4 regions of the Muricoccus vinaceus genome follow, and region 3 is predicted to be linked to each of the others. Evidence: predicted binding sites of a transcription regulator. Region 3 holds the regulator's gene; each other region holds the start of a gene.
The links. The regulator LexA, encoded in region 3, represses DNA repair genes until DNA is damaged. The targets are predictions, from matches to a motif close to TGTTCTANNTANGTTC.
Positions count from the first base shown of each region.

Region 1: a site for LexA is predicted at 5,843-5,858, ahead of ACFFIC_RS06760 (S24 family peptidase). Genes of this name have one in related genera too.
Region 2: a site for LexA is predicted at 4,034-4,049, ahead of ACFFIC_RS27140 (PA0069 family radical SAM protein). Genes of this name have one in related genera too.
Region 4: a site for LexA is predicted at 2,308-2,323, ahead of ACFFIC_RS14740 (DUF6634 family protein). Genes of this name have one in related genera too.

Region 1 covers NZ_JBHLVZ010000005.1:52,664-60,300, reverse strand. The annotation lists gene ACFFIC_RS06780 (manganese catalase family protein) at 1-267, shown strand, start outside; gene ACFFIC_RS06775 (aspartate-semialdehyde dehydrogenase) at 340-1,347, opposite strand; gene ACFFIC_RS06770 (lysine--tRNA ligase) at 1,532-3,175, shown strand; gene ACFFIC_RS06765 (phosphatidylglycerol lysyltransferase domain-containing protein) at 3,172-5,109, shown strand; gene ACFFIC_RS06760 (S24 family peptidase) at 5,122-5,757, opposite strand; gene ACFFIC_RS06755 (hypothetical protein) at 5,882-6,316, shown strand; gene ACFFIC_RS06750 (hypothetical protein) at 6,336-6,842, shown strand; gene ACFFIC_RS06745 (portal protein) at 7,052-7,637, shown strand, end outside.
Region 2 covers NZ_JBHLVZ010000098.1:24,491-32,127, reverse strand. The annotation lists gene ACFFIC_RS27155 (F0F1 ATP synthase subunit B family protein) at 1-632, shown strand, start outside; gene ACFFIC_RS27150 (F0F1 ATP synthase subunit B family protein) at 632-1,138, shown strand; gene ACFFIC_RS27145 (ABC transporter substrate-binding protein) at 1,247-2,824, shown strand; gene ACFFIC_RS27140 (PA0069 family radical SAM protein) at 2,864-3,967, opposite strand; gene ACFFIC_RS27135 (Tat pathway signal protein) at 4,105-4,731, opposite strand; gene ACFFIC_RS27130 (tetratricopeptide repeat protein) at 5,146-6,735, shown strand; gene ACFFIC_RS27125 (4-(cytidine 5'-diphospho)-2-C-methyl-D-erythritol kinase) at 6,768-7,619, shown strand.
Region 3 covers NZ_JBHLVZ010000084.1:255,764-263,400, forward strand. The annotation lists gene ACFFIC_RS24315 (anthranilate synthase component II) at 1-533, shown strand, start outside; gene trpD (anthranilate phosphoribosyltransferase) at 536-1,543, shown strand; gene trpC (indole-3-glycerol phosphate synthase TrpC) at 1,635-2,462, shown strand; gene moaC (cyclic pyranopterin monophosphate synthase MoaC) at 2,459-2,968, shown strand; gene ACFFIC_RS24335 (molybdopterin molybdotransferase MoeA) at 2,968-4,173, shown strand; gene lexA (transcriptional repressor LexA) at 4,279-5,010, shown strand; gene ACFFIC_RS24345 (ComEC/Rec2 family competence protein) at 5,061-7,244, opposite strand; gene gltX (glutamate--tRNA ligase) at 7,324-7,637, shown strand, end outside.
Region 4 covers NZ_JBHLVZ010000039.1:4,954-12,590, reverse strand. The annotation lists gene ACFFIC_RS14745 (AAA family ATPase) at 1-1,799, opposite strand, end outside; gene ACFFIC_RS14740 (DUF6634 family protein) at 1,789-2,127, opposite strand; gene ACFFIC_RS14735 (ATP-binding cassette domain-containing protein) at 2,435-4,297, shown strand; gene ACFFIC_RS14730 (MarR family transcriptional regulator) at 5,047-5,439, shown strand; gene ACFFIC_RS14725 (enoyl-CoA hydratase/isomerase family protein) at 6,427-7,200, opposite strand; gene ACFFIC_RS14720 (CaiB/BaiF CoA transferase family protein) at 7,197-7,637, opposite strand, start outside.

The DNA.
Region 1 (7,637 bases), on a different contig from region 3:
GCGGTGATCGAGGAACTGGGCGGGGCCCAGGGGGCGCTGCCGATCCCCAATTCCTTCCCCCAGGAGAAGGAAGACCAGCGGCACAACTACGACTTCTTCGACACGGGGCTCCAGGGGTCCGAGGCTCCGGAGGGGCGCTGGACGCAGGGGCCCTCCCTGGACGGGAAGGGGCAGTTCTCGGTGTTCAAGAACGTGCCAATGGGGCCGGTGCCGAACCTGGGGCCGGCCCGGCCGGACAGCGGGGCGGAGAGCCAGCAGATCGCCTGAAAAGGGAAGGGCCGGGGATGAACCCCGGCCCTTTCGGCGCCTGGCGCCCGGGGCGCGGCCCGGCGGAGGTGTTCAGGCCGCCAGGCGGACGGGAAGAGCCTCGGCGATCTGCACGGCGTTGAGGGCGGCGCCCTTCAGGAGCTGGTCGCCGCAGACGAAGAAGTCGAGGCCGTTTTCGCCGAAGACCGGGTTGGCGCGGACGCGGCCGGCCTCGACGTCGTAGCGGCCGCTGGCGGTCAGCGGCATGGGGTAGAGGGCATTCTCCACGTCGTCCACGAGCTTCACGCCAGGGGCGGTGGAGAGGATGCGGCGGGCGGCCTCGGCGGTGACGGGGCGCTCGGTTTCGATCGTCACGGCCTCGGCATGGGCGCGCATGGTGGGGACGCGGACGGCGGTGCAGGAGATCAGGAGGTCGGGCAGGCCCATGATCTTCCGGGTTTCCCAGGTGACCTTCATTTCCTCCCGCGTATAGCCGTTGGGCTGGAAGCTATCGATGTGCGGGATGAGGTTCATGGGAAGCGGGTGGCGGAAGAAGCTGTTCTTCGCCTGGCCGCCGTTCAGCAGAACATCGCGCAAGCCATCTTCCAGTTCCTGCATGCCTTCGGCGCCGGCCCCGGAGGCGGCCTGGTAGGTGGAAACGATCACCCGCTTGAGGCCGAAGGCCTCGTGCAGCGGGGCGAGGGCGACGGCCAGAATGGCGGTGGTGCAGTTGGGGTTGGCGATCAGGCGGGCGTTGCCGGCCGCGGCCGCGTTGACCTCGGGCACCACCAAGGGGACGTCGTTCTCCAGGCGGAAGGCGGAGGAGTTGTCGACCACCACGGCGCCGGCGGCCACCAGTTCGCGGGCATGGGCCTTGGACCATTCGCCGGAAACGGCCAGGAGGGCGAGGTCCAGGCGGGGCGGGGTGGCGGGGTCGTAGACCTCGATCCGTTTGTCGCCGAAGGGGGTGGGAATTCGGGTGCCGGCGCTGCGGGTGGAGGCGAAGAGGCGCAGCTCGGTCACCGGGTAGCCGCGGTCCCCCAGGACCTGCACCAGTTCCTTGCCGACGGCGCCCGTGGCGCCGAAAACCCCAACGCGCATGACCTGCGTTCCTTGCGAGGCGTTGTATGGGAGGACCGAGATGGGCCCGCCCGGCCAGAGTGGCAGGGTGCCTTATACAGGCGGGCGCGCGGGACGCGAGGCGCGCGTTGCGGGGATCAGGGATGCCGGCTTGTTGAAGGGGCGCGTTGACCGGGCGGGGTGGCGGGGGCAATTGGGGGCGGCCATGCAACGTCCCCCCGCCGATCCCTCCCTTCGTGATGTCCGCGCCTGGCCTTTCGAGGAGGCGGCGAAGGTCGCCGGCCGTGCCTCGGTGGGCACCAAGGGCATGGCGCTGTTCGAGACGGGGTATGGGCCTTCGGGGTTGCCGCATATCGGCACCTTCGGGGAGGTGGCTCGCACCACCTGGGTGCGGCAGGCCTTTGAGCGGCTGACGGGGCTGCCGTCGCGGCTGCTGGCCTTTTCGGACGACATGGATGCGCTGCGGAAGGTGCCGGACAACGCCCCGCAGCCGGAGATGCTGCGGGCGCATCTGGGGCAGCCGCTGACGCGGATTCCGGACCCCTACGGCACCCATGAGAGCTATGGCGCGCATAACAACGCGCGGCTGCGGGCCTTCCTGGACGAGTTCGGGTTCGATTACGAGTTCGCGTCATCGACCGACTACTATGGTTCGGGGCGGTTCGATCAGGCCCTTTTGCGAATGTTGGCGGTGCACGAGGCGGTTCGGGGGGTGATCCTGCCGACGCTCGGGCCGGACCGGCGGGCGACCTATTCGCCCTTCCTGCCGATCCATCCGAAGACCGGCATCGTGATGCAGGTTCCGATGGAGGAGGTGCGGCCGGAGGCGGGGACGGTGGTCTGGCGCGATCCCGCAAGCGGAGAGCGCTTCGAGACGCCCGTGACCGGCGGCCATGTGAAGGCGCAGTGGAAGGCGGACTGGGCGCTTCGCTGGTTCGCGCTGGGCGTGGATTACGAGATGTCGGGCAAGGACCTGATCGACAGCGTGAAGCTGTCCTCGGCCATCTGCCGGGTGCTGGGGGGGGAGCCGCCGGTTGGCTTCACCTACGAGCTGTTCCTGGATGCCCAGGGGCAGAAGATCAGCAAGAGCAAGGGCAACGGGCTGACGATCGACGAGTGGCTGCGGTATGCGCCGCCCGAGAGCCTTTCGCTGTTCATGTACCAGCAGCCCGGGCGGGCGAAGCGGCTGCATTTCGACGTCATCCCGCGGGCGACCGACGAGTACCTGGCGAATGTGGAGAAGCTGCGGGCGGCGGCGGATCCGGCGAACCCGGTCTGGCACATCCACGGCGGGGCGTTGCCGAACGGGGCCGGGAGCCCGATCACCTTCACGCTGCTGCTGAACCTGGCGGTGGCTGCCAATGCCGAGACGCCGGAGATGCTGTGGGGCTACCTGCGGCGGCACGCGCCGGAGGCGACGCCGGAGGCCTCGCCGATGCTGGCGGTGCTGGTGGAGCGGGCCTCGGCCTATTACCGGGACGTGGTGAAGCCGACCAAGCGGTTCCGCGCCGCGTCCAAGGCGGAGCGGGAGGCGTTGCTGCATCTGGCCGCGTTGCTCCGGGAGAACCAGGGGCGGATCGAGGCGCTTCCGGCGGGGGCGCGGCCGGCGGCCATCCAGGACCTGGTTTACGATGCGGGGCGCCGGGAGCCGTTCCTGCAGCCGGGCAAGGACCCCTCCCGCCCGGGCGTGTCGCGGGCCTGGTTCGCGGCGATTTATCAGGTGCTTCTGGGTCAGGAGGAGGGGCCGCGCTTCGGCGGCTTCGTCGCGCTCTACGGCGTTCCGGAGACGGTCGCGCTGATCGAGGGGGCGTTGGCGGCCGCCCCCGGCCCCGAACTGGGTGCCGCATGAGCTGGGCGCTGATCCGCAAGCACGGGCCCACCGTTTTCGGGCTGATCCTGCTGGTCGGCGCGCTTTACGTCGTGCAGCGGGAGTTCCGGAGCCTTTCCGTGGCGGATGTGGGGCGGGCGCTGGAGGCCACGTCGCAGCGGCAGCTGTGGATCGCCGGGGGGTGGACGATCATCGCCTATGCGGTGCTGACGATCTACGACCGGCTGGGATCGGTTTATGCCGGCAAGCCCATCTCGTACCTGCGAACCTCGCTCGCGTCCTTCTGCGCCTACACGCTGGCCCATAACCTGGGCTTCGCGGCGGTGTCCGGTGCTGCCGTGCGCTATCGCTTCTATGCGGCCTGGGGGCTGACCTCGGTCGAGATCGCGAAGGTGATCGCCTTCACCTCCCTCACCTTCGGGCTGGGAGGCTTCGCGCTGGGCGGGCTGGTGCTGGTGCTGGAGCCTTCGGTGCTGCCCTGGGTGGGCGAGGCGGCCGGGGAGGTGGTGCCGTCCTGGGTGGCGCAGGCGGTCGGGGTCACGATGTGGGCGATCGTCGCAGTGTACGTGGTGCTGTCGCGGCGCTTTCCGCACTTCAAGGCCTTCGGGCACCAGATCGACCTGCCGGGGTTTCGGATGGCGGTGGCGCAGGTGGCGCTGGCCAGCGTGGACGTGGCGGTGACGGCGGCGATTTTCTACTCGCTGCTGCCGGAGGCGCCGGGGCTGACCTTCTCGAAGTTCCTGGGCATCTACATCGCGGCCTATACCGCCGGGCTCGCGGCGAGCGTGCCCGGCGGGCTTGGGGTGTTCGACGGCTTCATCCTGCTGAGCCTGGAGCCGTACCTGCCTTCGGCCCAGGTGATCGGAGCGGTGCTGCTGTTCCGGCTGTTCTACTACATCGTGCCGCTGTTCCTGGCGGGCGGGCTGTTCGCGGCCTTCGAGCTGGGGCAGCGGCGCCCCGCCATGGGGCGGATGCAGGTGGAGACGCGGGTGACGGGGGCGCTGGAGGTGCCGGTGCTCGCGGGGCTGACGGGGCTGGGCGGGGTGGTGCTGATCTTCGTGGGCGCCCTTCCGGCCAGGGGGTCCGACATCGCGCACTGGGGCGGGGAATGGGCGGCGCTGGCGAGCCAGTTCGCGGCCTCCATCGTGGGGTCGCTGCTGCTGGTGGTGTCCTATGGGATGATCCGGCGGTTGCGGCTGGCGTGGTGGGCGGGGTTGTTCCTGCTGCTGAACGGGGTGGCGATCCTGCTGGTGCGGGGCGATCCCTGGTGGGTGGCCGCCGGCTACCTCGCGGTCGGGCTGTTCCTGGCGGCCATGGGGGGCGCCTTCTACCGCGATGCGCGGCTGACGGGGGAGCCGCTGACGGCGTCCCGCGTGTTCTCGCTCTCGGCCGGGGTGATCTGCGGGCTGACACTGGCGACCGTGGCGTATCACGGGCGGGTTTCCGAGGCCGCCTGGTGGGAGGTGGTGCTGCTGTCCGGGATGCCGGCGCCGCTGCGCTTCGGGGTGGGGGCGACGGCGCTGCTGCTGTTCTTCGCGGCCTTCCGTCTGCTGCGGCCGGCGCGGATCCGGGCGGAGGACTACGACGAATCGGCCCAGGCCAGGCTGGCGGCGCTGGGCGCGCGGGTGCCGGCCCATGCGGACGGGGTGGTGTTCGCCGATGGCGGGCGGGCTGGCTTCGCGTTCCGCCGGCTGGAGGGGATCTGGGTGGCCGAGGGCGACCCGGCGGGGGCGCCGGACGCGCGCATCAGCGCGATCTGGCGGTTCCGGGATCTCTGCGACGCGGCCGGGGTGGCGCCGGCTTTCGCCGGTGTGGGGCACGGGATGCAGCGGGCCTATGAGGCGGCGGGGATGGCATCCGTGACCTTGCCGGATGGGCGCTCGATGGCGCTCTCGGGTGACCAGGACCCGCAGAAGGTGCTGCGGTTGCTTGCGGCCGGCGGGGCCGGGGACTGAGGGAGCGGTTGCCTATTGGCTGGCCCAGACGATGCGGTGCATCCAGGTCAGTTCCTCCAGCTCGAAGCTGTAGTTCGGGTGGGCGGGGTTGAGGCTGGAAAGCTCGATCCGGCGGGCGGACTGGCGCAGGAGTTCCTTGGCCATGACCTCGCCGCCGCTGGTGCGGACCACCACGCGGTCTCCGCGCCGCACGGGGGCGCTGGGGGAGACGATGATGACGTCGCCGTCACGGAAGACGGGTTCCATCGAGTCGCCGCTGATTTCGAGGGCATAGGCGTTCGGGTCCCCGACCTCGGGAAGGCTGATCTCGTCCCAACCGCCGCCGACGGGGTAGCCGCCGTCGTCGAAGTATCCGCTGCTGCCGGCCTGGGCGAGGCCGATGAGCGGGATGCGGCGGTTGGGGCGGGATGCCGTGCGGAGGTTGCCGGTGATCAGGCTGGCGAATTCGTCCATGCCCGTGCTGGTGGCGGCGAGGACCTTGGCAACGCTTTCGGTTGAAGGCCAGCGGGCGCGGCCGTCAGGGCCCGTGCGCTTCGACGGGTTGAAGGCCGTGGGATCGAGTCCCGATTTGCGGGCGAGGCCCGAGGCGGAGAGGCCGTTCTCCGCTGCCAGGGCGTCGAGCGCGCGCCAGATGTCGCTGTGTTGCATGTTTCCTATCATATAGGCGGTGAATCACGGGGCAACAGGAATAACGTCGTAGAATCGCCTTGACGTTCACGAGTTCGCGGGTAGATGTTCATGTTGTGTTCACAACCGACAGGATCAGCCCCCGATGACCCGTCCCGCATCCGGCACTCTTCGTGCAGCGGTTGCTACCCTCTCCAGCCTCGACAAGGTGCAGCCTTTCCGCAGTGCCGACGAGGCCTGGTTCTGGACCATGTCGGCCCTTGTCGCGCGGCGCGACGGGGCGCGCATCGTGTCCGGCCGAGGCCTGGTCAGCCGGCCCTGCGAGCCCGATGACGTGGTGAAGTGCCTCGACCGGCTGTACCGGCAGCGTCGGATCGACCTTGCCCATGCCCGGATCATGCGGATCTGGGGGGAGCGCGGCACGGCGCCCGACCCGACCTCTCCGCGGGAGCGTGGCGACCACCGGCTTTGGCGCGAGGCGATGGACCGCATGGAGTGGCCGCTGCGGCTGAAGGGCATCGTGGGAGGGGCGGCCACGAGCGCCGAGGCCGGCGGCGTGGTGCCCTTTCCAGGGAGCTGACCCTTTGGAAAGGCTGCGTTTGGCGAATACGGCCGACCTGCTCGACGCCGCACCGGGGAACCGGGGCGGCGTTGCCGTGCGTGGTGGCGCCGGGCACCGGCGGGTGGCGGAGTCGCGGCCGCAACTGCTGTGGCTGGCCTTCGGCGGGCGGGCGGACCAGGGATGGATGCGGCTGCTTCGGCCGGAGTTCCGGCACTGCTTCGCGGCGCTACGCGACGAGGCCGGGTGGACGGTGCTGGATCCGTTGTCCGGGCGGTTGCTGGTGACGCGCCTGGATGTGGGGGCGGGGTTCGACCTGCCGGGCTTCTGGAGGAGGGCGGGGTGCCGGGTGCTTGGCCCCTTTGTTCCCGGCGAGCCCTCGCGCGCCTGGCCATGGGGGCTGCCATTCTCCTGCGTGTCCCTTTGCCGGGCCTTGCTGGGCACGGGGGCTCCCGTGGCCATGACGCCATGGGGCTTGTTCCGGCAGTTGGAGAAGAATTTCCAAGAAAAGGAAAATCTTCTTGACAGCGGGGTGGCTCGCCTGTAGAACCCTCCTTGTCAACGGGTGAATTGCGCCTGGCGACGCACCGCCCCGATCGCTTCCGAACTTTCAGACCCGGCCCGGACCCTTCCGGCGCCGGGTTTGCGCTGTTGGGGACGGGCCGATCAGGCGGAGCGGGATTTCAACAGAGAGGAGCAGGCGCGCATGGGCGACAGCAACCCTTCCCCGCCGCGCCCCGAGGGAGGGGCCGCGGCATGACGCCCGACGAGATCGTTGCCCGCGCCGAGCGCGCGCTGGAGCGGCGCCGCCCCTGGGAGGCGGTTTGGCGCGATTGCTACGACCATGTGCTGGCCTGCAGCCCCGGCACCGGCGGTCCGGCGCTGTTCGACGGTACGGCGGCCGATGCGGCGGAGAATCTGGCGGCTTCGCTGCTGGCGGAACTGACGCCGCCCTGGTCCCGCTGGTTCGGCCTGGCGCCGGTGGAGGATGGCGCGGACCCGGCTCTCGGCGCCGCGCTGGAGGGGGCAGCGGAGGTGCTGCAGGGGCACCTGGACCGGTCCAACTTCGCGCTGGAGATGCCGCAGGCCTTCCTGGACCTGGTGGTGGCCGGCACCGGCGTGGTGCTGGTGGAGGAAGCGCCTTCCGGCGAGGCTTCGGCGCTTCGCTTCACGGCGGTGCCGCTGCGCGAGGCGTTGCTGGAGGAGGGCGAATCCGGGCGGCTGGACACGGTGTTCCGGCTGGTGCGCATGGGCGGGGCAGCGATCGCCGCGCGCTATCCGATGGCGGCGCTGCCGGCGGACATGCCGGGGGCGGATGAGGGCGGTGACGGCCACCGGGTGA
Region 2 (7,637 bases), on a different contig from region 3:
AGCGACTGCCGAGCCCACCCGTGCAGGCGGACAGCGACCGCGCGAATGCGGTGCGCGAGGCCAACCGCACGGCGGCCGAGTACAACGCCGCCGCCCATGATGCCGCCGATGCCGGTGGCATGCCGCAGCTCGACTTCGCGAACCCCCTGACCATCGCCCAGGTGGTCTGGCTGTTCGTCATCTTCGGGCTGCTCGTCTTTCTCGCCTCTCACTACCTCCTGCCGCCGGTGGCCGAGGTGCTGGAAAGCCGCCGGGCCCGTATTGGCGCCGACCTGGACGCGGCGCGCGACGCCCGCGCTGAGGCAGAGGCCGCCGAGGCCGGTCAGCGCGACAGCACCGCCCGCGCCCGCGCCGAGGCCCAGGCTTCGGTCGCTGCCGCAGCCGCCGCGGCCCAGGCCGATGCCGCCAAGCGTGGCGAGGCGCTTGCCGCCAAGCTGAACGCCCAGATCGCCGAGGCCGAGACCCGTATCGGGGCGGCGCGCGACTCCGCCATGGCCGCGCTGCGCGAGGCCGCGACGGACGCGACCGAAGCGCTGGTGAAGCGTCTCTCGGGGCTTGAGGACAAGGCGGCTGTCGAGGCCGCAGTCGGCCGCGAGCTGACGGCCCGCAACATCACCTCGGGAGCGGCGTGATGCACCATTACGAGCACTTCTGGCTCGACCCGAAGTTCTGGGTCGCCGTTTCCTTTGTCATCTTCCTGCTGCTGCTCGGCCGGAACGTCTGGGCCAAGGCCATGGCCGCGCTGGACGCCCGCGCCGAAGGCGTGCGGACCGAGCTGGCCGAGGCCACTCGCCTCCGGTCCGAGGCGGAGGCCATGCGCAAGCAGGCCGAGGCCGATCGGGCCGCTGCGATTGCCGAGGCGGAAGCGATGATCACCCGTGCCCGCGCCGAGGCCGACCGTGTGGCCACGGCCGCAACCGCCGAAGCCGAGGCAAGCGCCGCCCGCCGCGAGCGGATGGCAATGGACCGCATTGCCGCCGCCGAGGCCAGTGCGCTGAGCGAGGTGCGGCAGGCCGCGGCCGAGATCGCCGCTGCGGCCGCGCGGTCGGTGATCGCCGAGAAGCTGACCGCCGAGGCGGACGCCACCATGGTGGACCAGGCCGTGGCGGACCTGCCCCGGGCGCTCCGCGCGGCCTGAGCGGCATTTCTCTTGCCGACTGACCGAACGGGGGCCGCGAGGCCCCCGTTTGCATTTGCGCCCCTTCCGACTAGCCTTCCGGCGAATTCCGAAAGGGGAGACCAAGGGATGCGACGATACCTTCTGGCCGGCGCCGCGGCGTTGATGCTCTGCGCGGGCATGGGCGCCGCCGATGCTGCGACCTTCCGCTGGGCCAATGACGGCGACGTCAACTCCATGGATCCCTATGCGCGGAACGAGACCTTCCTTCTCTCCTTCACGGCCAACATCTACGAGCCGCTGGTCCGCCGGAACCGGGAGCTGAAGATCGAGCCGGCCCTGGCCGTCTCCTGGACCCAGCCTTCCCCGACCGTGTGGCGGCTGAACCTGCGCCAGGGCGTCAAGTTCCACGATGGCTCGCCCTTCACCGCGGACGACGTGGTCTTCAGCGCCGCGCGCGTGCGTGGCCAGGGCTCGAACCTCACATCGGTGCTGTCCTCCGTGAAGGAGGTGCGCAAGATCGACGACTTCACCGTCGAGTTCGAGACCAACACCCCCGACCCGATCTTCCTCGACGAAATCACCACCTGGACGATGATGTCCAAGAAGTGGGCGGAGGCGAACAACGCCACCTCTGCGGTGGACCTCACCACCGGCCAGGAGAACTTCGCGACCCGGAACACCAACGGCACCGGTCCCTTCGTGCTGGTCAGCCGCGAACCGGATCGCCGGACGGTGCTGCGCCCAAACCCGAACTGGTGGGACAAGCCGGAGCACAACCTCGACGAGGTGGTGTTCAACGTCATCGGCAACGACGCGACCCGCATCGCTGCCTTGCTCTCGGGCGAAGTGGACATGGTCTACACCGTGCCGCCGCAGGACACGGAGCGGCTGAGCCGGGCGCCCAACGTCCGGATCCACCAGGGCCCGGAACTGCGCACCGTGTTCATCGGCATGGACCAGGCGCGCGACGAACTGCTGAAGTCCGACGTGCGCGGGCGCAACCCCTTCCGCGACGTGCGCGTGCGCCGGGCCATGCAGCAGGCGGTCGACCTTGAGGCGATCAAGGCGCGCATCATGCGCGGCCAGTCGCGCCCGACCGGGCTGATGATCGGGCCGGGCGTCAATGGCTGGACCGAGGCCGAGGACAGGGTGGTGCGGCCCAATGTGGACGCGGCCAAGCGCCTGCTGACGGAGGCCGGTTATCCCAACGGCTTCGGCGTGACCATGGACTGCCCGAACGACCGCTACGTGAACGACGAGGCGATCTGCACGGCCGTGGTTTCGATGCTGGCGCGCATCGGCGTGCGCGTGACGCTGAACGCCCAGACCCGCGCGCGCTACTTCGCGGAGATCCTGGCGCCGCGTTACCAAACCAGCCTTTACCTGCTCGGCTGGACGCCCACCACCTATGACGCGCACAACACCTTGTACAACATCATGGGCACGCGTGGCGGCACGCGCGGGGTGTTCAACTCGGGCGGCTGGAGCAATGCGCGTTTCGACGCGCTGACGGATCAGATCGGGGTAGAGCAGGATCCGGCGAAGCGCCAGCAGCTGATCAACGAGGCCATGAAGATCCATGCCGACGAGGTCGGGCACATCCCGGTGCACCAGCAGGTGGTGGTCTGGGCGGCGCGGCAGAACATCTCGCTGCAGCTGATGGCCGACAACTATTTCCCGCTGCGCTACGTGCGCGTCCAGTAAGCACGTCTTCCGGGGAAGGCTCCGCGCCTTCCCCGGGTATTACAGCAGCACCAGCTGGCGCTCCTCGGCAGCCGGCACCGCGAAGCGGGAGCAGTCGAGCGAGCCGTTCTCCCGGGCCTGGTCCATGCCCAGGCGCTTCACCGCGACCGCGAAGCGGCGCGCGAGCATGTCGGCATAGGGGCCGGTGCCGGTCTGACGCAGGCCGAAACGCGGATCATAGGTCTTTCCGGCGCGTGTCTCGCGGATGAGGGCGAGCACACGGGCGGCCCGGTCCGGCATGTGGGCGTTCAGCCAATCCTCGAACATCTGCCGGATTTCAAGCGGAAGGCGCAACAGGACGTAGCCCGCCGCGCGCGCGCCGTGGGCGTGGGCGGCGTCCAGCACCTTCTCCAGCTCGGCATCGTTCACACCAGGGATCATCGGCGCGGCCAGCACGCCCACGGGAATGCCCGCGCGGGACAGCTCGTGCATCGCCGTCAGGCGGCGCAGGGGGGTGGCCGCCCTGGGTTCCATGATGCGCGCCAGGCGGTTGTCCAGCGTGGTGACGGATAGGCAGACCTGGACGAGGTTGCGGGCCGCCATCCGGGTGAGGATGTCCATGTCGCGCAGCACGCCGGCTGACTTGGTGACGATCGTGACGGGATGGCTGAAGCGGTCCAGCACCTCCAGCACCTGCCGTGTCAGGCCAAGGGTGCGTTCCACCGGCTGGTAGGGATCGGTGTTGGAGCCCAGCGCGATCGGGCGCGGCACGTAGCCGGGCTTGCTGATCTCCTTCTCCAGCAGGCTCGCCACCTCGGGCTTGAACATAAGGCGGGACTCGAAATCGAGTCCGGGGGAGAGCCCGATCCAGGCATGCGTTGGGCGGGCATAGCAATAAATGCAGCCGTGCTCGCAGCCCTTGTAGGGGTTCACGGAGCGATCGAAGCCAATATCAGGGCTGTCGTTCCAGCTCAGCGCCGAGCGGGCCGCATCGCGGGTCAGGGAGGTGGCAAGTGGCGGCAGATCGGCCAGCGTGGCGGCAAGGGTCCCCCAGCCGTCATCAAAGGCGTCCGTGCGTGCGCGTTCGAAACGGTTCGGTGGATTGGAAACCGCACCGCGGCCCCGGTGGAGTGGAAGAGGGCTGCCCAGGCTGCCGTCCGGCATGGTGGCCTCCTATGGAGTTCGCCTTGTGTTACAGTTTATTTGGGCATTCACCCCACATCCCGTCAAGAACAATACAAGAACGTTGCTGTGAAAAGAAGCGCTGCGCCGCTCTTGTCGCCGCAACGCGGTTGTCGTCCTCAGCGCCAGATCACGTCGGTGCGGCTGCAGGTCTCCACGCCGCGTCGCTCGGCCGCGCTGCCATTGGCATAGACCACCCGGATATCGGCCGCGCACGAGCCACCGCCGGGCAACCGGATGTAAACGGATGCACCTGGGCTCATGACGTCAGTGCCCAGGCGGTCCGATCCCCAGCTCGATTGCGAGGAGAGGGAAATGTAGAGTTCACGGATTGTCTGACCCGATCGATTTACGAAATTGAAGGACGGATCACCTCCTCGCGGCGCGGCGATCGTGGCGCCCGTACCTGCGGCAGCCGTGGTGCCGGTGCCCGCACCGCCGAACGCGATGGTGTTGATCGAGCAGGCGTTCAGACCCATCCGCGTTTCCTCCCGCCCGCTGGCATAGGTCACGCGCACGTCGAGGACGCAGTCGCCGAAGTTGGGGGTGACGTAAACCCTGTTGCCGGAGGGCAGCACGCCGTTCCCGAGGATGTCCGGACCCCAGTTCGAAAGGCGGGAGGCCGAGACGTTGGCAGTTTGGATGGTGTCGCCGGTGTTGTTAACCAGCCAGAAGCGGTTTTGTGCTTCGGCGGGGCTGGCGGCGAGGCCGGCAAACAGGGCAAGCGCCACGATCAGGGCACGCATCGTATCCTCTCCTCGGGTTCGGTAATGTTACGTAATGGTATATAAAGCCGGCGGGAGGAAACATCGCCGTTTTGTGACCCATTTGCTGGAAACCTCCTGTCTGCCGCATGAAAGTCACAGTTCCGGTGGGCATTGATTGCGTTGCAAGGTCGGGCTGGCGTCTCACGGGTCAGTGATCCTACGCTGCGCCGCATGATGCCGTTTCAGGGCCAAGTCTCTTCTCTGGTGTTCTTCGCCATGGGCAGCCATGTCCGAAAACACGGGCAGATCATGCTGCTGGCCGCTGCCCTGCTGGCTGGATGCGCAGCGGGTGGTCCCTCCGGCGGGCCGTCTCACGCCGAAGGAACGGGCGCTTCGGAGGCATCACCGGCGCCGGGAGGCGCGCGCGCCCGGCGCGCCGCAGCGGTACCTCCTGTGCCTGCGCCCGCGGGTGTGTTCGGTCCCTATCTGGCAGGGCGGCTTGCCTCCAACGAGAGCGATGCGGCAGCGGCGGCGGACGCTTTGCTGGCGGCGCTCGCGGCCGAGCCGGACGAGCCTGAAATCCTTTCTCGCGCTTTCAGCGCAGCGGTCATGGACGGCCGGCTGGACGCGGTGCGCTTGGCACGCAGGCTGCCCGAGAGCCAGTTGGCCGCGATGCTGTTGGCAGGGACCGACGCCCAGGCTGGCCGCTGGGAGCGGGCGGAAGCGCGGATTCGTGGCCTTCCGCGCCAGGGCAGCGCACAAATCCTGCAGCCGCTTCTGCTGGCCTGGACCCAGGCCGGGCGGGGCAGCGCGGACGCAGCGCTCGCAACGCTGCACCCCTTCATCGAGACCGGACCATTGCGCGCCGTCGCCGCGCTGCATGGAGCCATGATTGCCGACCTGGCGGGGCGCGGCCGGGAGGCGGAGCGACTGATCCGAATCGCGGTGGCACAGTCCGGTGAGCCGAACCTGCGGCTGACCACCATTGCCGCCGGCATTCTGGCCCGCGCGGGGCGCGAAGCGGACGGTGCGCGGTTGTTTGACGCCATGGCCGTTGGTTCGGACGACATCGCGTTGACAGCTGGCCCGGCGCAGCGGCGGGCGGCATTGTCCGGCCGCGCCGTCGCCTCTCCGGTGGAGGGAATGGCCGAGGCACAGGTGGCGCTTGGGGCGACGCTGCGCCGGCAAGGAGCCCCGGAACTGTCACTGATCCTGGCGCGCTTGTCGCTGCGGTTGCGCCCGGGCTTCGCGCCCGCGCTGATTCTGGCCGCCGAAAGCCTTGCCGACGAGCGCCACGTGGCCTCTGCGCTGGCGGTGCTGGAAAGCGTAGGAGAAGACGATCCCATGGCTCCTCTGGCCTGGCTGCGCCGCGCCGCGCTGCTGAGCCGGGTGGACCGAAGCGAGGAGGCCGTGGCGCTGTTGGGCCGCATGGCGGAAGCCTACTCACGCGCACCACAGCCAGCGGTGGCTCTTGGCGATATCTTCCGCGCGAAGGGGCAGCCTGACCAAGCGGCCGCCGCCTATGGCTTGGCCATCGGGCGACTGGGGCAGCCCGGCCCGGCGGACTGGCCGCTCTTCTACGCCCGCGGGATCGTACGCGAGCTGGCCGGCGATTGGGCGGGGGCAGAAGCCGACTTGCGGCAGGCCCTCACACTTTCCCCCGAGCAGCCCTCGGTGCTGAATCACCTAGCTTATGCCTGGGTGGAACGGGGAGAAAGGCTGGATGAGGCGCGGGGCATGCTGGAGCGCGCCGCCGCCGCACGGCCGCAGGACGGCAACATCGCAGACAGTCTGGGTTGGGCGCTGTTTCGCACCGGTGACCTGGCGGGTGCCATTCGCTGGCTGGAGCGCGCGGCCGAGCTGGAATCGCGGAGTGCCGTGATCAACGACCACCTGGGCGACGCCTATTGGGCGGCGGGGCGGCGGGCGGAGGCTCGGTTCCAGTGGCGGAGGGCGCTGGGCATGGAACTGGAGGCGAGCGAGGCGGAGCGGGTCGAGGCGAAGCTCCGCGACGGCCTGCCCTCCGCCACGGCCCTTCGTTGAGAATGGGAAATGTACCGGAAGCGGCGCACAGCATGATGGCGGCGGAAGACGCGACGGCCAAGGTGAACCTTTACCTGCACGTCATTGGGCGCCGGGCGGATGGGTACCACCTGCTGGACAGCCTGGCGGTGTTCGCGGGCGCCGCGGATGGGCTGTCAGTGCTGCCCGGCCAGAGCCTTTCGCTTGAGGTGCTGGGACCGGAAGGTGGGGCACTGGCGACCGAGCCGGACAATCTGGTGCTGCGGGCGGCACGGCTGCTGGCTGACGCCGCGGGACGCCCTCTGCCTGGCGCGGCATTGCGCCTGGATAAGCGCCTGCCCGTGGCCTCCGGCATCGGCGGCGGCTCGGCCGACGCGGCGGCCGCCCTGCGTGCGCTGGATCAATTCTGGGACCTGGGGATGGGCGCGGTGCGACTGGAGGCGCTTGCGACCAGCCTGGGAGCGGACGTCCCGGTTTGTGTGGCCTCGCGTCCTGCCCGGATGGGAGGCGTGGGAGACATATTGTCGCCTGCACCCCGCTTGCCACCCTTTGGGCTGTTGCTGGCCAATCCGCGACTGGCCCTGGCGACTCCCAGAGTTTTCGCCGGGCGAGTCGGGCCATTCTCCGCCCCTGCGACGCTGCCGGCCGGGTGGACGGATGCCGCCGCCATGGCCGCGGCCTTACGGACGTTGCGGAACGACCTGGAGGCGCCTGCCATCGCCCTCTGCCCCCCGGTTGGCGAGGTTCTCTCAATCCTTGGCGCGTTGCCGGGCGCGTTGCTTGCCCGCATGAGCGGATCGGGGGCGACGTGCTTCGCGGTGTTCGCGGACGGCGCCGCCGCAGCGCGGGCGGCGGGTGCGCTGCCGCCCGGCTGGTGGCGCTGGGGTGGTCACGCACGATCCTGAAGCGGGAGATGCGAAACG
Region 3 (7,637 bases):
ACGCGCTCTCGGTGGAGCAGGTGCTGGAGAAGCGGCCGGCGGCGGTGGTGATCTCCCCCGGGCCATGCACCCCGAACGAAGCGGGGATCTGCCTGGACCTGATCGGAGCGTCCGCGAGGAAGGGCGTGCCGGTGTTCGGCGTCTGCCTTGGCCACCAGGCGATCGGGCAGGCCTTCGGCGGCACGGTGGTGCGCGCGCCCGAGCCCGTGCACGGCAAGGTGCACGCGGTGCATCACGGCGGCACGGACGTCTTCGCGGGCCTCCCCTCCCCCTTCCAGGCGACGCGCTACCATTCCCTGGTGGTGCGGCGGGAGGACATGCCGGAGCAGCTTGCCGTCACCGCCGAGACGCGGGAGGGGCTGGTCATGGGGCTCGCGCACCGCGACCTTCCGGTCTGGGGCGTGCAGTTCCACCCCGAAAGCATCGCCTCCGCCCACGGGCACGACATCCTGGCCAATGTCATGCGCATGGCGGGAATCAACCTTCCGCCGCGCACGGGGAACCCGTCCGGGCCCCTGCCGCAGGCGGCCTGAGCATGTCCCTCAAGCCCGTCCTGGCCCGCCTCGCCGCCGGGGAGCGCCTTGCGGAAAGCGAGGCGGAGGCGGCCTTCGGCACCGTCATGGCGGGGGAGGCCACGCCCGCGCAGATCGCGGGCATGCTCATGGCCATGCGCGTGCGGGGCGAGACCGTTTCCGAGATGACCGGCGCCGTCCGGGCCATGCGCGCCCGCATGGTGGCCGTGGAGGTACCCGAGGGCGCGATCGACCTCGTCGGCACGGGCGGGGACGCCGCGGGCACGCTGAACATCTCGACCGCGGCCGCCCTGGTGGTGGCGGGGGCCGGGGTTCCGGTGGCCAAGCACGGCAACCGCGCCCTGTCCTCCCGCGCCGGGGCGTCGGATGTGCTGGCGGCGCTGGGCGTGAACACCGACGTCCCCTTCGAGCGCTTGCCCGAGGTGATCCGCAGCGCCGGCATCCTGTTCCTCATGGCCCCCCGCCACCACGCGGCGCTGCGCCACGCGGCCGGGCCCCGGATGGAGCTGGGCACGCGCACCATCTTCAACCTGCTGGGGCCGCTGACCAACCCGGCGCGGGTGCGGCGGCAGATGACCGGCGCCTTCGCCCCGCAATGGCTGCGGCCCATGGCCGAAACCCTGGCGCGGATCGGGACGGAGCATGCCTGGCTCGTCCACGGGCAAGGCCTGGACGAACTGACGGTCGCCGGCCCCTCCGATGTCGTGGAATTGAAGAACGGTTCCATCCGTGAGTTCCAGGTCACGCCGGAGGAGGCGGGGCTCGCCCGGCACCCCGCCGAATCCCTGCGCGGCGGCGAACCCGGGGAGAACGCCGAGGCGCTTCTTGCACTGCTGCGGGGCGCGGAAGGTGGCTATCGCGACTGCGTCCTGCTGAACGCCGCCGCGGCCCTGATCGTCGCCGGCCGGGTATCCGACCTTCGCGCCGGCGCCGCGATGGCGGCCGAATCCGTCGCCTCCGGCGCGGCGATGCTGGCGTTGGAGAGGCTTCGGGTGGCCACCGCCGCCTGACCTCCCCGCAGCCGGGATGGCTGCCCTGCGGCGCGGCCCTCTCAGGACCCGCTTGACGCGCGGCGCGCATCGGCGCCAGGAACCGCCCATCATGGACCAGACCTTTCCGGTTACGGACGCGCCCTTCTCGGACACGCTCCGGAAGATCCTCGACGAGAAGCGGGCCGAGGTTGAGGCCCGGCGGCGGGAGACCCCCCTGGGGGAGATGGAGCGGCGGGCCCGCTCTGCCCCCGCGCTGCGCCCCTTCACCGGCGCGCTCTGCGAGGCCGTGGCGGAGATGCGCATCGGCCTGATCGCCGAGATCAAGCGTGCCTCCCCCTCGGGCGGCCTCATCCGCGAGCCCTTCGACCCCGCCGCCATCGCCCGCGCCTACGAGGAGGCCGGCGCCACCTGCCTCTCGGTGCTGACCGACGAGCCCTGGTTCCAGGGCAATGCCGAGCACCTGCGCCTGGCCCGCGAGGCGACGAAGCTGCCCGTGCTGCGCAAGGACTTCATGATCGACCCCTGGCAGGTCTTCGAGGCCCGGGCCATGGGCGCGGATGCCATCCTGATCATCATGGCCGCGCTGAGCGACGCCGAGGCCGAGGCGCTGGAGGACGTGGCGCGCACGCTCGACATGGGCGTGCTGGTGGAGGTCCATGACGAAACCGAGCTGCAGCGCGCTCTGGGCCTGGAGACGCGGCTGATCGGGGTGAACAACCGCGACCTGCGTTCGCTCAAGACCGACATCTCCGTGACCGAACGCCTGGCCCCCATCGTGCCGGCGGACCGCATCCCGGTGGCCGAGAGCGGCATCCGCACCCCCGCCGACGTTCGCCGCATGGCCGCCGCCGGGGCGCGCTGCCTCCTCGTGGGCGAGCACCTGCTGCGCCAGCCCGATCCCGGCGCCGCCGCCCGCGAGCTGGTTCAAGCCGCTTGAGCGGCCCACAACCCGCCGGCGCCGACCGCGAAGGCGGTGCCCTCACCCATTTCGACACCGCCGGCCGGGCGGCGATGGTGGATGTCTCGGCGAAGGCCGAGACCGTGCGGGAGGCCACCGCGCGCGGGCGCATCGTGATGCAGCCCGAAACCCTGGCCCTGATCGCCGCCGGCCGCGCGGGAAAGGGCGACGTGCTGGGGGTCGCGCGGCTGGCCGGGATCATGGCCGCCAAGCGCACGGCGGACCTCATTCCCCTCTGCCATCCCCTGCCCCTGTCCTCCGTCTCGCTCGACCTGGACCTGGCGGCGCCGGACGCGGTGGAGATCGCGGCCACGGTGCGCACCGCCGGGCGCACGGGCGTGGAGATGGAGGCGATGACCGCCGTGACGGTGGCCGCGCTGACCATCTACGACATGGTCAAGGCCGCCGACCGCGGCATGCGGATCGAGGCCGTGCGGCTGGTGCGGAAATCCGGCGGCAAGTCGGGCCTGTTCGAGGCGCCCTGATGATCGCGGTTTCCGAGGCGCTGGAGCGCATCCTGGCCGGGCTGCGGCCGACGGGCGCTGAAACCGTGGCCCTGCCCGACGGCTGGGGGCGGGTGCTGGCCCGGCCCGTGGCGGCGCGGCTGACGCAGCCCCCTGTCGATGTCTCGGCCATGGACGGCTATGCGCTGCGGGCCGCCGAGGCGACGCTCGGCGCGCGGCTCCGCCTGGCCGGCGCCTCCCCCGCCGGACGCCCCTTCACCGAGGCCCTTCGGCCGGGCGAGGCCGTGCGGATTTTCACGGGCGGCGCCCTGCCGCCCGGCGCCGACGCCATCCTCCTGCAGGAGGACGCCCGGGCGGAGGACGGCCACGTCACCCCCACCGAAGCACCCCGCGCCGGCCGATGGATCCGCCGCGCCGGGCTGGATTTCCGCCTCGGCGACGTGCTTCTGCAGCCGGGCCGCCGGCTCAGCGCACGCGACGTCGGGCTGGCAGCGGCGGCCAACCACCCGTGGCTGCACGTCCACCGGCGCCCGCGTGTCGCGATCCTGGCCACAGGCGACGAGATCGTCCTGCCCGGGGAGGCCCTGCCGCCCGGGGGCATCGTGTCCTCCAATGCCCATGCCTTGTCGGCCCTCGTGCGGGCCGCCGGCGCGGAGCCGCTGGTGCTGCCCATCGCGGGCGACGACCGTGCGGCGATCGGCGCCAGCGCCGAGGCCGCCGCCGGTTGCGACCTGATCGTGACCACCGGCGGCGCCAGCGTGGGGGAGCACGACCTCGTCCAGTCCGCGTTGGAGCCGCTGGGCTTCTCGCTGGACTTCTGGAAGATCGCGATGCGGCCGGGCAAGCCGCTGATCTGGGGCGGGCTGCGCGGCGCGCCTCTGCTGGGCCTGCCGGGCAATCCGGTGTCGGCGATCGTCTGCGCCGTGGTCTTCCTGGTGCCGGCGCTGCGCCGCCTGTCCGGGCTTCCGGCAGCTCCCGTGGAAACCCGCTCCGCCCTGCTGGGCCGCCCGCTTGAGGCGAACGACCGCCGCCAGGACTACCTGCGCGCGGAGCTTTCGCGCGATACGCAGGGCCGCCAGGTGGTCACGCCCTTCCCCGTGCAGGACAGCTCCATGCTGGCGACGCTGGCGCGGGCCGATGCCCTGGTTGTGCGCGCGCCGGGCGCGCCGGCCGCCGGAGCCAACACCGAGGTGGAGTTCGTGGAACTTTCCTTTCTGGGAGTTTGAGGAACAGATTGACCGACACGGGAGAACTTTCATAGAACTTCCAGGTCGGTTGCCCGTTTGTTCGTGCAGAAGACTGCCCCTCGCCCCCAGGGAGACGCCCGGACCATGCTGACCCGCAAGCAGCACGAACTTCTCACCTTTATCGACCGGCACCTCCGGAACACCGGCTTCTCCCCGTCCTTCGAGGAGATGAAGGAAGCGCTGAACCTCAAATCCAAATCCGGAATTCATCGCCTGATCACGGCACTGGAGGAGCGCGGTTTCCTCAAGCGCCGTGCCCACCGCGCCCGCGCCCTCGAGGTCATCCGCGTTCCGGACAGCCTGTCGGCGCGCAGCCCCGCGCCGGCGGTTCCCGCCGCGCCCGCCCCGGCCACGGTTTTCCCCGCCAATGTGATCCGCGGAAACTTCGCCCAGAACCTGCCCGGCGCGGTGCGCACGGCGAATGATGCCGCCGCGGTCCACCTGCCGCTCTATGGCCGCATCGCCGCGGGCCTTCCCATCGAGGCGCTGCGCGACGGTGGCGAGAGCGTCGAAGTGCCGGCCGCCATGCTCGGCGGCGGCGAGCACTACGCGCTGGAAGTCGCGGGCGACTCGATGGAGGGCGCCGGCATCCTGGACGGCGACACCATCATCATCCGGCGCGGCGACACCGCCGACAGCGGCTCCATCGTCGTGGCGCTGGTGGACGAGAACGAGGTGACGCTGAAGCGCCTGCGCCGGCGCGGCAATTCCATCGCTCTCGAGGCCGCCAACCCGCGCTACGAAACACGGATCTTCGGGCCGGACCGGGTCAAGGTGCAGGGCCGTCTGGTGGGCCTCGTCCGCCGCTATCACTGAGCGGCCACAAAGGACCGGGAGGCCGGGGGAAGCCATTCCCCCGGCCTTTTTCATTCCGTTTCGGCTGCCGGCTCGGATTGCGGCTGCGCCTTCGGGGTGGGGACCGGAGGCACCCAGGGCCGCTCCCCGCGCGTCATGCGGTCCGACCGGATCACCACCCCTTCCGGCCTTAGCCAGACCGCGTGGGCACCGTCTCGCCAGACGCTGAAGCGGTCCACGCGCGGCGTCTCGCGGCACCGGCCGCGGATCGGTTCGAGCGAGAGCATCACGGCGGCCTTCCCGCAGCCGGTCTCCGCCATCACGGGCGGCGGTGGCGCGGCGGGCCCGCGTCGCGGGCGCGGGACCTCGCGCGGCGGCTGGCGCAGCAGGATGGCCGCCGGGCCTCCTTCGCGGAGGCGCAACAGGCAGGAAAGCGGCGTGCAACTGGCCCCTGGCAGCTCCCCCTCGCGCGGCAGGGTGGCGGCACCGTCCTCGCCCCAACTCCGCAGCCAGGATTCCCGCATCAGGCGGTTGGCACCCGAGGCGCGCTCCGACAGCACGCCGGCCGGGGTGGAAAGCGCCAGCATCCGCCCATCCGCCGCCACCAGGATGTCGGGCGGGGTGACCAGAAGGCCCGAGCACAGTCCCAGCACCATGACTGGCACCCCCGCCCAGCGCCAGGCAAGGCGCCAGAGGCAGAGCCAGCAGAGCCCGAGGGCGAAGAGGATCAGTCCCCAGCCCGGGATGGGCGGCGCGGCCATCGCGGCGCCGGGCCAGGCCGCCACGAACCGCCCCACGGCAAGCGTGGCCTCCACCCCCCAGCCCATGACGGCAAGGGCTGGCCCGTCCCAGCCCAGCGGCATCAGGAACAGCGCCAGCATGCCCGCCGGCATCACGACCAAGGAGGTGACGGGCACCGCCACCGCATTGGCCACGACGCCGTAGAGCTGCAGGCGGCCGAAGTGGTGGAGGCCGAAGGGCGTGGTCGCGGCGCCCGCCACCACGGAGGTGAGGATGAGGCCCAGAATGGCCAGCGCCGCCCGCCCCCGCCAGCCCCGCACGCGCAGCCGGCGGGAGGGTCCGCGCAGGGCCTCGGCGGCCGCGACCAGCGCCAGCACGGCGGCGAAGGACATCTGGAACGAAGGGCCGAGCAGAGCCTCCGGACTGAACAGCAGCACCATCCCCGCCGCCACGGCGAGGGCGCGCGGCGAAAGGGCACGGCGGCCGGTCAGGATGGCCAGCGTCACCAGCGCCGCCATGGCGAAGGATCGCAGCATGGGCACGCCCGCGCCCGTCAGCAGCGTGTAGCCGCCGCCCATCGCCAGGCCCAGCACCGCCGCGGCACCCTTGGAATCCATCCGCAGCGCCAGCCATGGCACGGCGGCGATGCCGGCGCGCAGCAGCAGGAAGCCGGTCCCGATCACGATGGCCACGTGCAGGCCGGAGGGCGAAAGCAGGTGTGCCAGCCCGGCGTCGCGCAGCGCCGCCAGTTCGGCCGCCGGAATGGCCGACTGGGATCCCGTCAGCAGCGCCGCCGCCACCGCGCCGGTTCCGCCCGGCAGAGCGGCGGCGACGCGCGCCTCGATCCCCGCCCGGAGGCTGGAAAACACCGGCGCCTTCCCCTCCGCCAGGATGGCCGCCGGGTTCAGCGCGAAGCCCGATCCCGCAAGCCCCGAGAAGAAGGCCGCCCGCTGGAAATCGAAGGCGCCTGGATAGGCCGGGGCCATGGGCGGGCGAACAAGGGCGCGCACGGAGATGGTGTCCCCTGGCCGGGGCCGGGCGGGATCGGCGTTCCGCAGGCGGATGCGGAGCTGGCGGGCCAGCGGCGCCTCCCCGTCCAGCCGCGGCGCGTCCAGCAGCAGGCGGCGGCCCTCGGGCAGCAGGTCCACCGCCGCCACGGTGCCTGTGACCACGGTGGCGGTGCGCGGCAATGCCGAAGAGCCGGGTGCGTTGGCCGCGTGGAACAGGGGCGCACCGAACCCCAGCGCCGCGGCGCCGACCAGCGCCAGGGCGGCGCCGGTGAGCGGCCACCGCCCCACAGCCAGAGCCGCCAGCAGCAGCGGCGGCCAGGGCATCGCGAGCCAAAGGAGGCCGGGCTCGGCCGGCAGCCCGAAATAAATCAGGACCCCCGCGCCCATGGCCACCGGCAGCCAGAGCGGCCAGCGCCCCCATTCCGCGGCCACCCAGCCCCGAGCGCGCTCGGAAAGCGGGGGACGGGGCTCGGCAAGGGGAAGCGGCGCGGCGTGAGCGGACATGGGCGGGACCCATGCTAGCGCAAACACATCACGCGGGCGTGAGGAGTCAACAGCGCGGCCTTGCGTGATAGAGGGGCGCATGACCGTCCGAACCCGCTTCGCCCCCTCCCCCACCGGCTACCTCCACATCGGGGGGGCGCGCACCGCCCTCTTCAACTTTCTCTTCGCGCGCCACCACGGCGGCCGGTACCTCCTGCGGATCGAGGACACGGATCGCGCGCGCAGCACGCCCGAGGCGGTGCAGCAGATCCTGGACAGCCTGGACTGGCTGGGCCTTTCCCCGGACGAGCCGCCGGTGATGCAGACCTCTCAGGAGGCGCGGCACGCGGAGGTCGCGCGCGCGCTGCTGGAGAAGGGCGCCGCCTATCTCGCCTTCGACACGGCGGAGGAGCT
Region 4 (7,637 bases), on a different contig from region 3:
AGGGGGTCAACCACCACCTCCAGGATGGACGACGCATTCATTACCGAGCAGGCCAGCACATGCCCGGCCTCGTGAATCGCCATACGCCAAACGGCATCAGTGCCGTGGGTAGGAGGCGCCTCACCAACCTCCGCGATGAGGTCCTCCAGCAACATGGGGCGTCCAGCTGTGCGTGCCAGCCTACGTGCGCCACGGCACCAGCGTTCGATATCGGCACCGACAGCACCACGGCGATAGGCAGCCCTTGTCACAGGACTGAGGTCTGCGTCTCGCAAAGCTCCGGCGAGGTGAACCCGTGCGATTTCTACCAACCCTTCTTCGTTCGGCTTCTCTAGCCTGATGAATTGTTCGAGGCGTCCGGAGCGGATCAGAGCCGGATCCAACCGAGAGGCATCGTTACAAGTCGCGACAACTAGAACGCCGGTTCGGTCGATCGCACCATCGAGTTGTTCGAGGAGAGCGTTGACGACCTGCACGACATAGTCGCGGTATGCGTGCTGGACTGAAGCACGTGTAGGGAATGAATCGACTTCATCGATGAGCAAAACGCACGGAGCCTTGCGGCGCGCCTCCTCAAAAGACTTCCGCATTGCTGCGCAAAGCGAGCCGAGATGCCCATCCTTGTCGCCCTGCCACTGTGCCAGTGACGCAGAGACAAACTCGGCACGTGCTGAGTTAGCCAATGCACGAGCGAATGAACTCTTACCCGTCCCGGGCGGTCCTTCCAGAACGACGCCGCGATCGAGCTCCGACCATGGAAGCTCACCTTGCCCGAAAGCCCGGAGATCTGCAGCTGTCTGTCGTCCCCACACCCCAGCGGCGCCAAGACCTGGTAGATCGTCCAGGGTGATGCCAGTGGGCTCCTCTCGTCTTGCAGCGATGGCATCACGTTTTGCCAACAGCTCACCAAGGCGTTCTAGATAGGCCTCCGGCGTCTGACCTGGTCGCCTTGCCAGGTCGATCAGGGTGGACGTCAGGGTACTGACCGCCGCGGCAGTACGTGGGGGCATCTGCGGCAGCCGCGCCGACGGCCAACCATCATCTGAGGAGAGGGCACTTGCGACCAATCCGATGACCTTGGCATTCGGCAGCTCGAGGACGAGCCGTTGGTCTTCCGCGAGGATGACATCCTGCGGCAGGAGGGCGTCAGGCTCGTGAGAGAGGGCGTGAACAACCTTATGCATACTGATACCGTCCCGAGGGACTTGCGATCGATCGGTCGCTCGGACTGCCCTCTCCAGCGCCACAACCTGTTTGACTTCCGAGGTGTTGTAGTAGTCACCCTCGGCCTGGAATCGGGCGCGCGCGAGACGACGTTGAGATGCCTTGGTGAGTGCGTCACCCTGGAGGGAGGTCTCTGGCGCCATGACGGCGTCGACGATCAAGCTCCAGGCCTCAACGATACTATAGCTCAACTCCTTGTTTGGCGTTTGGATGACGGACACGGAGCCAGGTTCCATTGCACGAGCCAGGAACCCTGGCGTTGCCGTTAAGGCGGCTCGTACGAGCAGCAGCCCGACGACTGTGGAGGGGGTGAGGCTAGCAGCGCGACGGAAAGGATCCATGTCCGGCGATACGTTGTCGTCCCATGGGACTGGGAGCCTGCTCACCCGTCGCTGCCCATTACCTCGGCGCTTCCTGGCCAGGCTTGCCAGAACCTTGGACTGAGCCTGCCTCTTGTCCGGCTCAGTGCCTTTGTCGTTACCTTGATCTCCGGGCAAGTCAGGGGTGACCTCGGCGGCGAGCGGATCGCCGTTGTCCTGCTTGAAGTCGTGAAGCTGCCTGCGATCAATCGGCATGATTATCTTCCCGGTGCTGATCACCGAGGACGTAGAAGCGGGACAGCGTCCGAGCCCAGCGGCGCTCAAGGTCGACGGCCCACACCTCAGTTGTATGAACAGGTCCATCCGCGAGACGAGGGTGCCCCTGCAAAATTCCGATGACCGTCTTCATGCTCCGTGCACTCCATTGCCAGTAGTCGACGACCGGCGCCACATCGAGGTCTTCTGGAGTAGGGCCGATCCCCCCGGCGATGGCGCGAAGGTCTCGTGCTAAGTGTTCAAGGCGGTCGGCCTCAGCGAGAAGGATTGGGTGCGCGCGATCGAGCCCAAGATGAACCAGGATCATGTGCAAGTTCCGAAGGTAGGTTGGGGACGATCCGCAGAGCGGATAGGCAGCGTTAACCTGCTGCGGCCCCGCCTATTCGGAATTCAGTGCCCCAAGTCCGGACGCAACCAGCTGCACCCGGTGCCACAGAACAGGTGGAGATCACTGCGGCTGGCGAGGTTGAGGCGTTGTGCATGACCAGAACAGATAATGAACTTTCGCGAGGTAAGTCCAACTTTAATTTTCAGGCGTTATTCTCGATCACCCCTGGTGTGGAACTACGAGATCGTTAATGCCGCATGGCCTCGAAGATGCGCAGAGGCAGCCTATGTTCCTTGCCATGCATTTCATGTCGGCGACTTACCGCCAGAGGCTCCACAGCCTACACAGAATACTTGGTGAGTTCCGCAAAGGGTTGTGGCAACCCCTATCCAGGGCGCGACGTCAACGTCTGCTTCTTGTCTCCGGTCTCGTTGCACTGGGCGCCGGAATTCAGGGTTTAGCGCCGCTGGCGTTGACCACCGCAGTCGACCATTTAACTGCAGGCAGTCTGTCCATCGCTGTTCTAGCAGTAGTTACCTACGCTGCTATGGCGGGGCTATCGCGTGCGTTGCGGCAGGGGGTGTCTCTTGCCTACGGCGCCGTGGCACGGGCATTCGAGCGAGATCTCTACCGGCAGGCCTATGCTCACACCCTCGCTTTGCCACATGCTGTGCACCTTGACCGCCGTGCTGGGGAACTTGCCCGCACCGTGACTGACGGAGTGCGCGGTTGGCGACGCATGTTGGATGCGGCTGTCTTCACCGCGCTACCTTTCGTTGTTGAAATAGGCACAGTGTGTGCCGTACTCCTCACCGCGGACGTCCCAGCATCCATGCTCAGCGTGCTGCTGACATTCGTGCTAATCTACGGCGTTGTTTTTCACAGAGGTATCCTCGGGCAGCGCGCTTCCTATCGAACAGCCGCCAAGGCCGACGCCGAGGCTCAAGGTGTGGCCTCCGATGGCTTGGCTAATCAGGAGACCGTCAAGCTGTTCACCCGAGAGGCCCTCGTTGAGGAGAGTATCGGGAGAGCTTTTGCACGCGGCGGAGCCGCCTGGGATCTCTACAACCGGATCGTAGCAACCAACGGTCTTCTGCTCTCGGCAATCTTCACCCTTGCCCTCGGTACCACGCTCCTACTGGCAGCCCGCGAAGTCGCAGCAGGCCGTATGTCGGCAGGTGGCTTCGTGCTGGTAAACGCGTACGTGCTTCAGGTTGTTGGACCAGTGGAGCGCCTGGGTCAGATGGCACGGGAGGTGGTCCAGGGCCTCGATTTAACGGCGCGACTGCGAGCACTGATGGCTGAACCTGGAGAAGCGACGCTGTCACCCGGCACGCAGACCCTCCCTGGCAGGGGGCCGTTGGCACTCGCAATTCAAGATTTGAGGTTTGGCTACGATCCCCAGCGCCCAGTGCTGCACGGCATCAACCTGGAAATCCCAGCAGGGCAGACACTGGCAGTGGTGGGACGATCAGGGTCGGGCAAGTCTACTTTGGCTCGGTTGATATGCGGCCTGTACCGGCCAGACGGCGGTGCTCTACGGCTCGACGGAGTGCCCATTTCTGATCTTTCCCTCACCGCACTTCGCTCGGCAGTAGCGGTGGTGCCCCAAGACACTGTCCTGCTCCACGATACACTCCGCGCCAACCTCATCTTCGCTCTGCCTGAGGCATCTGAGGCGGAGATGCTTGAGGCAGCGCGCGTTGCCGGGCTGGAAACTGTGGTGGACGCACTACCCGAGGGATGGGACACCGTAGTCGGCGAGCGTGGCCTTCGTTTGTCCGGTGGGGAGAAACAGCGGGTGGCCATCGCGCGTGCTGTCCTGAAGCGCCCACGACTACTACTCCTGGATGAGGCCACGTCCTCGCTGGACACCCGTACTGAGCGAGCCATCCAGTCCAGTTTGGATGACGCCGCCAGAGGCGTGACCACCCTCGTTATCGCGCACAGGCTGTCGACCGTGCGCAACGCTGATGAGATCGCGGTGATGGAAGATGGCCGTATTGCCGAGCGGGGTCGTCATGAATTGTTGCTTGCTGCTGGTGGGCGCTATGCGGCCCTGTGGCATGCACAGGAGGAGAATGGTCTCTCGGAGCATGATGAAGGTACGCCAGAACTCGGCTATCTTGCGCCTTCAGCCCTCGATTAGAGACAATCAGTAAAAGCTCACCCGCCGTTGTGGGTCGGGCATGTCGCCAAACATAAGATGAAGTGGACGTCGTTGCGCCTGCTTAATACGCCAGCATGTGGAAGGGGTTCCATGTACTTTTCCGGGCGCCAAAAGGACCGGCAGCCTAGGGGTTAGACTGAATGATGGTCGGGCTGGAACCACACCACTTTTCCGCCCGCGCAATCGTCGTTAGCGCCTCAGCTATCGTTCTCACGACTCTGGCGGTCTTACCTGAGGGCATGCTGAACAACACAATACCCTCAGCCCGGCGTGATTGAAGCCAAGTCAGTGTGCGGTCTTGAGGCATACGACCGAGGCTTGATGGGGTGACCACCCCCAGCCACACATCGCCCTCCTCACCCAAATGCGTCTCTACCCACCATGACCCACCGCAAGCCACGGACTGCCGCGCAGCCCAGGAAGCAGCCTGCCCTCGTTCGGCGCGTGTGATGCCCTGTACATCGTCGCCAGGGAGAGCAATGAGGTGGAGTACCGCTGACATGGTGGGGATCTCACTGGAGTGCCGCGCGAGCCCCTTGTAGGCTCATAGCGTCACGCCTCAGCGGCATCAGATACACGTCCATTTTGCGCATAATGAGACGAATATTGCAGAGAAATGTGAGCTATTGTTATTCGTTTCTTTTGTCTTATGTTGCGGGATCCGTTCTGAACTCCACCTCCGGTAGCAGTCACTCGACACCGCAGGATATCCGCAAAAGGCAGATCCCATGGCTGTGCAAGGCACCCCCGAACCGTTCGTCGAGATTCTCATGTCGACTGTTGTGGCACTCGTCAGGCGCGATGGACCTGACCTTTCGGCTCGGCAGTTCGGCGTATTCTTGACGGTTTACCTTGGCGAGGGTCCGCACACGGTGCGTGGGTTGGCCAAGGAGCTGAACGTGTCCAAGCCTGCCATCACCCGCGCGTTGGACCGTCTGGGCGTGCACGACTTCACACACCGCCAAGTCGATCCCAAGGACCGTCGCTCGATCCTCGTTCAGCGCACCGTCAAGGGGGCTGCCCTGCTACGCGAGATCCGCGCGATCATGGGTGAGGCCGCGGCTGCCTCCGACGAGGCTGCACCCGGCGGCGCCACTGAACTGCGCCGCCAGCACGCTTGAGGTACAGCCTCACTTACCTTGGGCACGGCATGGATGACGAGGCGCTTGGATTACTGCCCTCTCGGTTTGGGAGGGTGCGGCGTTTCACCTCAGCAGCCGGTGAACACAGGGGTGCGCTTCTTAGCGGCGGCCCAGCGTCCCCTGGCGTAGTCAGTACTGGAATAGCAACGGTCCACCGCAGTTTGCGCCCGCTCGCGATTCAGGGACCATCCCGGCGGCTTAAAGCTTTTTCACTTTACACGGACGCACATCTAGGATCGGCGAGACAGTTCCAGCCCGCCTAACTCGATTCTCCATCTTCCTCAGCCGTATCGGGCATTACGGCTACGCCCCCAGCTCCACTCAGCGGACCTCTTCCTCTCGGCACCGCCGCAACGTCTTCCGCTCCATCGAGCGGACCTTTTCCTCTCGGAACACCAGGAATCGGCACGGGCTCCAGTGGCAGGTAATGAGGACGTCTGCCGAGCGCTATATCATTCAAATTTTCGATTTGCTCGCGTAGCCAAACACTAGTGGGGTCGCTTGGAAATTCGTTCATTGCTCGCGTCTCCATCCTCTCTGGCCACGTCCGGCAACACTGCTACACCGCCTGCTCCATTGAGCGGGCCTTTTCCTTTGGGATTATCAGGGACGGGCGCAGGCTCTGGTGGCGGATCGGAGGAGGGCCTGGAATGCAGGTCATCGAACATCTTCTGAAGGCCCTCGCGTAGCCAATTGTCGAAGGAGCCGACAGGATCCCCGCTCATCGCCCGCCTCCAGAACCTCAGGTCTTTATAACGCTACCGCCCACTATTGGTCACTAGCCACCTAGCAGCGGCCTAACTGTCGCCGAAGCGGGTCTGTGCAAGCGTGAAGTGCTCTAGTTCCTGAAGAGCGATCTTGGCAGTAACGAGGTTCAGTAGCGCGTGCGCCGCCAGCTCCCCGCCGCCCGATCCGGAGGAGGAATATCTTGAGGCAACTACGTGGCGAGGCCGAGACCGGGTGCCGTCAGCGCCGCCAGGAAGGCTCCCTCTTCTGGAGGAATGCGGTCAGCCCCTCCTGAGCCTCCACGGTGGTGGCGAGATTGCAGAAGTCCTCCACCGCGTTGGCGACGCTGCGGCGATAGTCGAGGTCGTTGGCGCGCATGAAGGCGGCCCGGCCCAGGCGCATTGCGACCGGCGGCTTGCTAGCGAAGTTGGCAGCCAGGGTCCGAGCCGCTTCATCCAGCATGTCGTCGGGCACGACCCGGCTGACCAACCCAATGGCCGCAGCCTCGGCCGCCTCGAAGCGCCGCCCCGTGAACAACAGGTCGAAGGCGCGGTGGCGGCCAACGATGCGTGGCAGGTGGGCAAAGTGGATGGCGGGAATCAGGCCCAGCTCGATCTCCGGGTAGCCGAAGCTGGCTCCCTCGGCGGCGATGATCACGTCGCAGGAGATGGCAAGCGTCATTCCGCCGCCGCGAGCGGCGCCGTTTACCGCCGCGATGGTTGGCTTGCCCATCCCGTACTGCACGTCGGCTAGGCCGACATAGAGGCGCTCCAGGAAACGGCGTACCTCCAGGCTGCTCTTGCCAACCAGGATGTCGAGATCCAGCCCGGCAGAGAAGCGATGTGGCAGGGTGCTACGCAAAATCACGGCGCGCACGGCGTCGTCGGCGGCAGCACGGCGGAAGCCGTCCAGGATGGCTTCCAAAAAGTCCACGCTCAGCGCGTTGACCGGACCGCGTGCGAGGGTGATCTCGGCGATGCCGTCCGCCGCCTTGTAGGTGACCTCCTCAGTCATGTGGACACCTCCTCCTGGGGCATGTGAATGGCGCCTTGGGCCGCTAGGGCGGCAATGGCCGGTGCGTCGTATCCAAGGCCCAGCAGGATCTCTGCGGTATGCTGGCCGTGGAGCGGCGGGGGCCGTTGCCCCTCGCGCGGGGCGCCGTCGAAGGCCACGGGGAAGCCCACCTGTGGCATGGGCCCGAGCACGGGATGGTCGGTCTCAAGCACCAGCCCGCGGCTGGCAAGCTGGGGATGGGCGAGGGCCTGGTCGAGGGTTTGGATGGCGGCGCAGGGCACGCCCGCGGCACTCAGGGCCTCCAGCCAGTGGGCCAAAGGCTGCTCGGCGATGCGATCCTGCACCAGACGGACTGTCTCGGCAAAGTTTGCCACCCGGGCGTTGTTCGTGGCGAAGCGAGGGTCCTCGGCCAAGCCTTCCAGGCCAAGCAGGGCGGT